Regions from separate parts of the Streptomyces sp. NPDC034043 genome, predicted to be linked through region 1. Evidence: riboswitches for the same ligand, from Rfam matches in the RefSeq annotation. Region 1 holds a riboswitch; the other holds the start of a gene.
What was found. Region 1 has a riboswitch for S-adenosylmethionine ahead of thrC (threonine synthase). Riboswitches for the same ligand answer to the same signal wherever they lie in the genome.

Region 1 (3,490 bases):
CGGGACCTCGGCCTTGCCGCCGGTGTAGGTGCGCAGGATGGTGGGGATGCGGACGTTGACGCTCATGGCGCTACTGCCTTTCCGGTAGAGCAGGGGGGATGGTCAGGCCAGGCCGGCGGCGCGGAACGCGTCCAGGCTGGGGCGGATGGTGGCGGTCTGGCCGCTGTCCGCGGCCACCGCCTCCAGGGTCTTGAGGCCGTCACCGGTGTTCAGGACCACGGTGGTCAGCGCCGGGTCGAGCTGCCCGTTCTCGATCAGCTTCTTCGTCACGCCGACGGTCACGCCGCCCGCGGTCTCGGCGAAGATGCCCTCGGTCTGCGCCAGGATCTTGATGGCCTCGACGACCTGCTCGTCGTTCACGTCCTCGACGTAGCCGCCGGTGCGCCGCGCGATGTCCAGGACGTACGGGCCGTCCGCCGGGTTGCCGATCGCCAGGGACTTGGCGATGGTGTTCGGCTTCTGCGGGCGGACCACGTCGTGACCGGCCTTGAAGGCGGTCGACACCGGCGAGCAGCCCTCGGCCTGGGCGCCGAAGATCTTGTACGGCCTGTCCTCGACCAGACCGAGCTTGATCAGCTCCTGGAGACCCTTGTCGATCTTCGTCAGCTGGGAGCCGGACGCGATCGGGATGACGAGCTGGTCGGGCAGCCGCCAGCCGAGCTGCTCGCAGATCTCGTACGCCAGGGTCTTGGAGCCCTCGCCGTAGTAGGGGCGCAGGTTGACGTTGACGAAGCCCCAGCCCTCGCCCAGCGGGTCGCCGATGAGCTCGGAGCAGAAGCGGTTGACGTCGTCGTAGTTGCCCTCGATGCCGACCAGGTCGCCGCCGTAGACACCGGCCATGACGACCTTGCCCTGCTCCAGGTCGTGCGGGATGAACACGCAGGAGCGGAAGCCGGCGCGGGCGGCCGCGGCGCCGACGGCGCCGGCCAGGTTGCCGGTGGAGGAGCAGGACAGGGTGGTGAAGCCGAAGGCGCGGGCGGCCTCGACGGCGATGGCCACGACGCGGTCCTTGAAGGAGTGCGTCGGGTTGCCGGAGTCGTCCTTGACGTAGAGCTTGCCGGTGACGCCCAGCTCCTTGGCCAGGTTCTCGGCGTCCACGAGCTTGGTGAAGCCCGGGTTCAGGCTCGGCTTGGAGGCCACGTCCGCCGGGACGGGCAGCAGGGGCGCGTAGCGCCAGATGTTGTTCGGGCCGGCCTCGATCGCGGCGCGCAGGGCCTCCGGGTCGCCGAGCGGGAGCTCGTAGGCGACTTCCAGGGGGCCGAAGCACTCGACGCAGGCGAAGATCGGGCCGAGCTCGAAGCGGGTGCCGCACTCACGACAGGAAAGGCCGGTGGCGGGTCCCAGATCGACGGACCCGGTGGTGGCAGAGGTGGCGACAGTCTGTGCAGCCATGATGGCGAGGCCCTTTCTCCTCATCTTCCCCATGGCGCACTTCGCCATGAGACGGAATTGGCACCTTCCCTAGCCGGGGCCTCGCGTGGCGAGAACCGACTGGAGGGTTGCCGGGGCTTCAACGGGCCGTGTCCCTCTGCCCCTCTGGATGAGCGGTATGGCACCGGCACACGCGCTCTCTGGCGCGCCGGTGCGTTTGTACGCGGGACCCCCGGCATGCGGTGGTCCTTCGCGTTGTTCAAGACTGTAACCGAAGGGACGGGCGGTTGAGACAGCCGTCCGAACCGCGAGATGGATCACAATTCGGCCGAAAACCGCCGAGTGCCGCCGAGTCCCGAGCGCCGGGCATCGGGTGCCGGGCATCGGTTGCCGAGTACCGCAGAGAAGCCCAGGGAGTGCTGAGAGTGCTGGATGACGTGGAGCGCTGGCTGGCGGTCCGCTCCTGGTCCGCCGCCGACCGACCGCTCGACCGGCTGCTCGACCGGAAACGGGCGTCCGGTACGACGGTGAGCGTGGTGCTGCCCGCGCTCGACGAGGAGGCCACGGTCGGGCAGATCGTGGAGGTGATCCGGCGCGATCTGATCGAGGGCCTCGCGGTCCCCCTGGTGGACGAGCTGGTGGTGGTCGACTCCGGCTCCACCGACCGTACGGCCGAGGTCGCGGCGCGGGCCGGCGCCCGTGTGGTGCACCGGGACTCGGTGCTGCCGCGGATCCCGGCCGTGCCCGGCAAGGGCGAGGTGCTGTGGCGCTCGCTGCTGGCCACCACCGGGGACATCGTCTGCTTCGTGGACGCCGACCTGCGGGACTTCGACTCCGCCTTCGTCTCCGGGATCGTCGGACCGCTGCTGACCGACCCGCCGGTGCAGTTCGTCAAGGCCATGTACGACCGCCCGCTCGGCGACGCCCCGGGCCAGGGCGGGCGCGTCACGGAGCTGGTGGCCCGCCCCCTCCTCAACCTCCACTGGCCCCAGCTGGCCGGCTTCGTCCAGCCGCTGGGCGGCGAGTACGCCGTACGCCGCTCCCTGCTGGAGCGGCTGCCCTTCCCCGTCGGGTACGGGGTGGAGCTGGGCCTGCTGGTGGACGCCCTGCACACGGTCGGGCTGGACGCGCTGGCCCAGGTGGACGTCGGGGTCCGGCTGCACCGGCACCAGGACGGGCAGGCGCTGGGCCGGATGGCCGCGGCGATCTACCGCACCGCGCAGCTGCGGCTCGCGGCCGGGCACTCCCCCGGCCACCGCTGGGCGCACGCCCGGGTGCGGCCGAGGCTGACGCAGTTCGAGCGGGGGCCGGACGGGTTCGTTCCGCGCACGTACGCGGTGGACACGGAGGAGCGGCCGCCGATGCTGGAGGTCGAGGAGTACGCGGTCCGGCGGGTGGCGTGAGGCCCGGGGCGACGGGTGGCGTGAGCCCCGGACCGACCAGGACGTGACGAACCGGACAATTACCGGACGTTTGAGCGAGGACCGACCGGGCTAGGTTCGCCGCATGGCTTCCCGTATGGCTTCTCAGGTTCTCGTCGCCGCCAACCGCGGCCCGCTCTCGTACGCCCTCGACGCCGACGGCACCCTCAGCTCCCGGCGCGGCGGCGGCGGCCTCGTCTCCGGCCTGTCCGCGGCGCTCGCCGCGCAGCCGGAGGCCCTCTGGATCTGCGCGGCCCTGTCGGACGCCGACCGGGAGGCGGTCCGCCGGGGCGTCTCCGAGCCCGGCGTCCGGATGCTGGACATCGATCCCGAGGTGTACGACGACGCCTACAACGGCATCGCGAACTCCGTGCTCTGGTTCACCCACCACCACCTGTACGACGTCCCGCGCGAGCCGGTCTTCGACGCCGCGTTCCGCCGCCGCTGGGACTCGTACACCGCGTACAACCAGGCCTTCGCCGAGGCCCTGGCGGAGGAGGCGGCGGAGGGCGCGTCGGTCCTGGTCCAGGACTACCACCTCGCCCTGGTCCCGGGGGCCCTGCGCGAACTGCGCCCGGACCTGCGGATCGCGCACTTCACGCACACCCCGTGGGCCTCGCGGGAGTTCCTGGACATGCTCCCGGACGACATCCGCAGCCAACTGGTGTGGGGGATGCTCGGGGCGGACCGGCTGGGCT
Region 2 (3,490 bases), on a different contig from region 1:
CGGGCCGGGAGTGGCCTATCTGGCCCACGTGGTGGGCTTCTCGGTCGGCTTCCTCTACGCGTGGGGGCGGTATCGCCGTGCGACTAGAGTGAGGAGACCAGTGACTGCCGTCGAGGGAGACAGCCAACCGTGATCACCGCGATCGTGCTCATCAAGACCAGCGTGGACCGCATCCCCGAGATCGCCGAGTCGATCGCGCAGCTGGACAGCGTCAGCGAGGTCTACTCCGTCACCGGCACGTACGACCTGATCGCCCTGGTCCGCGTGGCCCGTCACGAGAACCTCGCGGACGTCATCCCGGGCCGCATCAGCAAGATCCCGGGCGTCGAGGCCACCGACACCCACGTGGCGTTCCGCACGTACTCCCAGCACGACCTCGAAGCCGCCTTCGCCATCGGCCTGGACGCCTAGCCTCCGGTCCGGTGCGGGGAGGCCGCCGCGCGGGGCGGCGGCCCGCTCGCGGTACTACACCGCCGGGACGCAGCGGCCCTGCTCCGTGCGGTACCGCCATTTCGCGCCGTCCTCGACGAGCTCCCGCACGGCCTTCACGAAACGCTCCACGTGCTCGTCCGGGGTGCCGGCCCCGAAGCTGACCCGGATGGCGTTCAGCGACCTCTCCCCCGGCGCCGCCTCCGGCGCCCCGCACTCCCCCTGGGCCTGCGGCTCGCCGCCCAGCAGGGTCCGTACCAGCGGGTGGGCGCAGAAGAGCCCGTCGCGCACACCGATCCCGTACTCGGCGGACAGCGCGGCCGCGAAGTGCGAGCTGTTCCAGCCTTCGACCACGAACGAGATGACGCCGACCCGCGGGGCGTCGTCCCCGAACAGGGACAGCACCCGCACGGCCGGGACCTCCGCGAGGCCCTCGCGGACCTTGGCGATGAGGTGGTCCTCCCGGGCGACCAGGTTCTCGAAGCCGGCCTCCCGCAGCGCGCGGCAGGCGGAGGCGATGGCGTAGACGCCGATGACGTTCGGGGAGCCGGCCTCGTGCCGCGCGGCGGTGGTGTGCCACTCGACGTCGACGCCGCCGTCCTCGCGGCGGGCCACCGTACGGGAGGCGCCGCCGCCCGCGAGGTACGGCTCGGCCTCCTGGAGCCAGTCGGCGCGGCCCGCGAGCACGCCCGAGCCGAAGGGGGCGTACAGCTTGTGCCCGGAGAAGGCGACCCAGTCCACGTCCAGCTCCCGTACGGAGACGGGGTGGTGGGGGGCCAGCTGGGCGGCGTCGAGCACGATCCGCGCGCCGTGGGCGTGCGCGGCGGCGGCGAGTTCCCGTACGGGCCACAGCTCGCCGGTGACGTTGGACGCGCCGGTGACGCAGACCAGGGCCGGGCCGTAGGGGTCGCGCTCGGCCAGGGCCCGCTCCAGGGTGGCGACGGCCTCGCCGGGCGTGCGCGGCGCGTCGAGGCAGGTGACCCGGGCGTCGCCCCAGGGCAGCAGCGAGGCGTGGTGCTCGGTCTCGAAGACGAAGACCCGGCAGTCGGCGGGCAGCGCGGCGGCGAGCAGGTTGAGGGAGTCGGTGGTGGACCGGGTGAAGACCACCTGGTCACCGGGGCGGCAGTCGAGGAACTCGGCGACCGTGGCCCGGCTCTGCTCGAAGAGGTCGGTGGACAGCTGGGAGAGGTAGCCGGCGCCCCGGTGCACGCTGCCGTAGTACGGGGCGTACGCGGCGACGTCGTCCCAGACCCGCTGGAGCGCCGGGGCGCTGGCCGCGTAGTCGAGGGCGGCGTAGGTGACCTCGCCGCCGGTGACGAGGGGGACGGTGACGTCCCGGCCGAGCACCGGCAGCGGCCCGCCACAGGCGGGGCCGTCGGCGGCGGCGGTGGCGGCGTTCAGGGAGGCGGATGCGGATGCGGACATGGCGGTATCTCCCGGCAGGCAGGGCTGAATGGCTTCGGGTGTGCCCGTACGCGGGTACGGCTCGGCGGCCGACCTGAGGGGTACGGGGAGCCCCGGACCTGACGGGGGTACACGGAAGGGACCCGGTCCGGGGGTTGAAGAAGGGGCGGAGTCGCCCTATCGCATTCGCTTGCTCACGGAAAACGCTCCTCGAGAGACCAGGACCCCTGGTATCGAGGGATCCGCGCTTGCCGTAGACCTCGCTGCCTACGGCCTGGTCATCACCCGGGGCACCCCGCCACGGAAGGAGGGTTGCCGGACAGCAAGCCGGGGCCTGAACGCTGTCACTCGTGACCTTGGGGAGCATCCTGCCACACGGGCCCGCACGCGCAAGACCCCGGTCCGCATCGTGGACCGGGGTCACCCCTCCGGACGCCTTTCCGCACCTTCTCCCGCCGTGGGCGGCGGAGACGGCCGCGGGCGGCGCCAACGGCCTCGCTACGCGTTGCTGGCCGCCACCCACCGCTCCAGCGCCGCACGCGCCGCGCCCGAGTCGATGGCCTGCGCCGCACGGGCGATGCCGCCCGCGATCTGCTCCTCCAGGGAGCCGGTGCCGGGGTCGAGGGCGACCAGGGCCGCCGCCGCGTTCAGCAGGACGGCGTCGCGGACCGGGCCCGTCTCCCCGGCCAGCAGGCGGCGGGCTACGTCCGCGTTGTACGAGGCGTCCTCGCCCCGCAGCCGCGCCACGTCCACCAGCGGGATGCCGACGTCGCGCGGGTCGAAGGGCAGCTCGGTCACCGTTCCCTCGCGGACCCACCACACGCGGGAGGTGGCGGTGGTGGTCAGTTCGTCGAGGCCGTCGTCGCCGCGGAACACCAGGGCGGACGAGCCGCGCTCGGCGAGCACCCCGGCCACGATGGGAGCCACCCGCGCGTCGGCGACGCCGGTGGCCTGCGCGCGGACCTTGGCCGGGTTGGTGAGCGGGCCGAGGAAGTTGAAGGTGGTGCGGATGCCGAGGTCGCGGCGGGCGGCCGCCGCGTAGCGCAGCGCCGGGTGGAACGTCACCGCGAAGCAGAAGGTGATGCCGGCCTGCTCCGCGACCTCCGCCACCCGTGCGGGGGTCAGGTTGAGGTTGACGCCGAGCTTCTCCAGCACGTCCGAGGAGCCGCTCGCCGAGGACGCGGCCCGGTTGCCGTGCTTGACCACCTTCGCGCCCGTACCGGCCACCACGATGGAGGACATCGTCGAGATGTTCACCGTCTTGGCCCCGTCGCCGCCGGTGCCGACGATGTCCACCGTCCGGCCCGGCACCTCGATCAGGTTGGCGTGGGCGTACATGGCCCGCACCATGCCGCCGATCTCCTCGACGGTCTCCCCCTTGGCCCGCAGCGCGACCGCGAAACCGGCGATCTGCGCGTCGGTGGCCTCGCCCCGCATGATCCGGTCCATCGCCCAGGCGGTGTCGTCCGCGCCGAGGTCACGGCCGCCGAGCAGGGCGTCGAGGACACCCGGCCAGCCGCGGGCCGCCACGCTGTCGCCGCCTGCCGGGGTCACAACGTTCATGGTCCGCTCCTGCTGCTCGTGGGCCGCCCGGTGTCGGCGCCCACGCCGAATGGGAAGGATCTCAGCCTATCCAGCCCGGATGACAGCGAAGAGC

Region 2: another riboswitch for S-adenosylmethionine. It lies ahead of ACZ51S_RS20985 (aminotransferase class V-fold PLP-dependent enzyme); the one in region 1 lies ahead of thrC (threonine synthase).

Annotation. Positions count from the first base shown of each region.
Region 1 is NZ_JBVISF010000016.1:105,313-108,802, reverse strand. It holds gene ACZ51S_RS29745 (MoaD/ThiS family protein) at 1-66, opposite strand, end outside; gene thrC (threonine synthase) at 103-1,392, opposite strand; SAM riboswitch class I at 1,410-1,547, opposite strand; gene ACZ51S_RS29735 (glucosyl-3-phosphoglycerate synthase) at 1,797-2,774, shown strand; gene ACZ51S_RS29730 (alpha,alpha-trehalose-phosphate synthase (UDP-forming)) at 2,890-3,490, shown strand, end outside.
Region 2 is NZ_JBVISF010000008.1:190,562-194,051, reverse strand. It holds gene ACZ51S_RS20995 (rhomboid family intramembrane serine protease) at 1-133, shown strand, start outside; gene ACZ51S_RS20990 (Lrp/AsnC family transcriptional regulator) at 130-411, shown strand; gene ACZ51S_RS20985 (aminotransferase class V-fold PLP-dependent enzyme) at 466-1,854, opposite strand; SAM riboswitch class IV at 2,073-2,189, opposite strand; gene trpD (anthranilate phosphoribosyltransferase) at 2,332-3,396, opposite strand.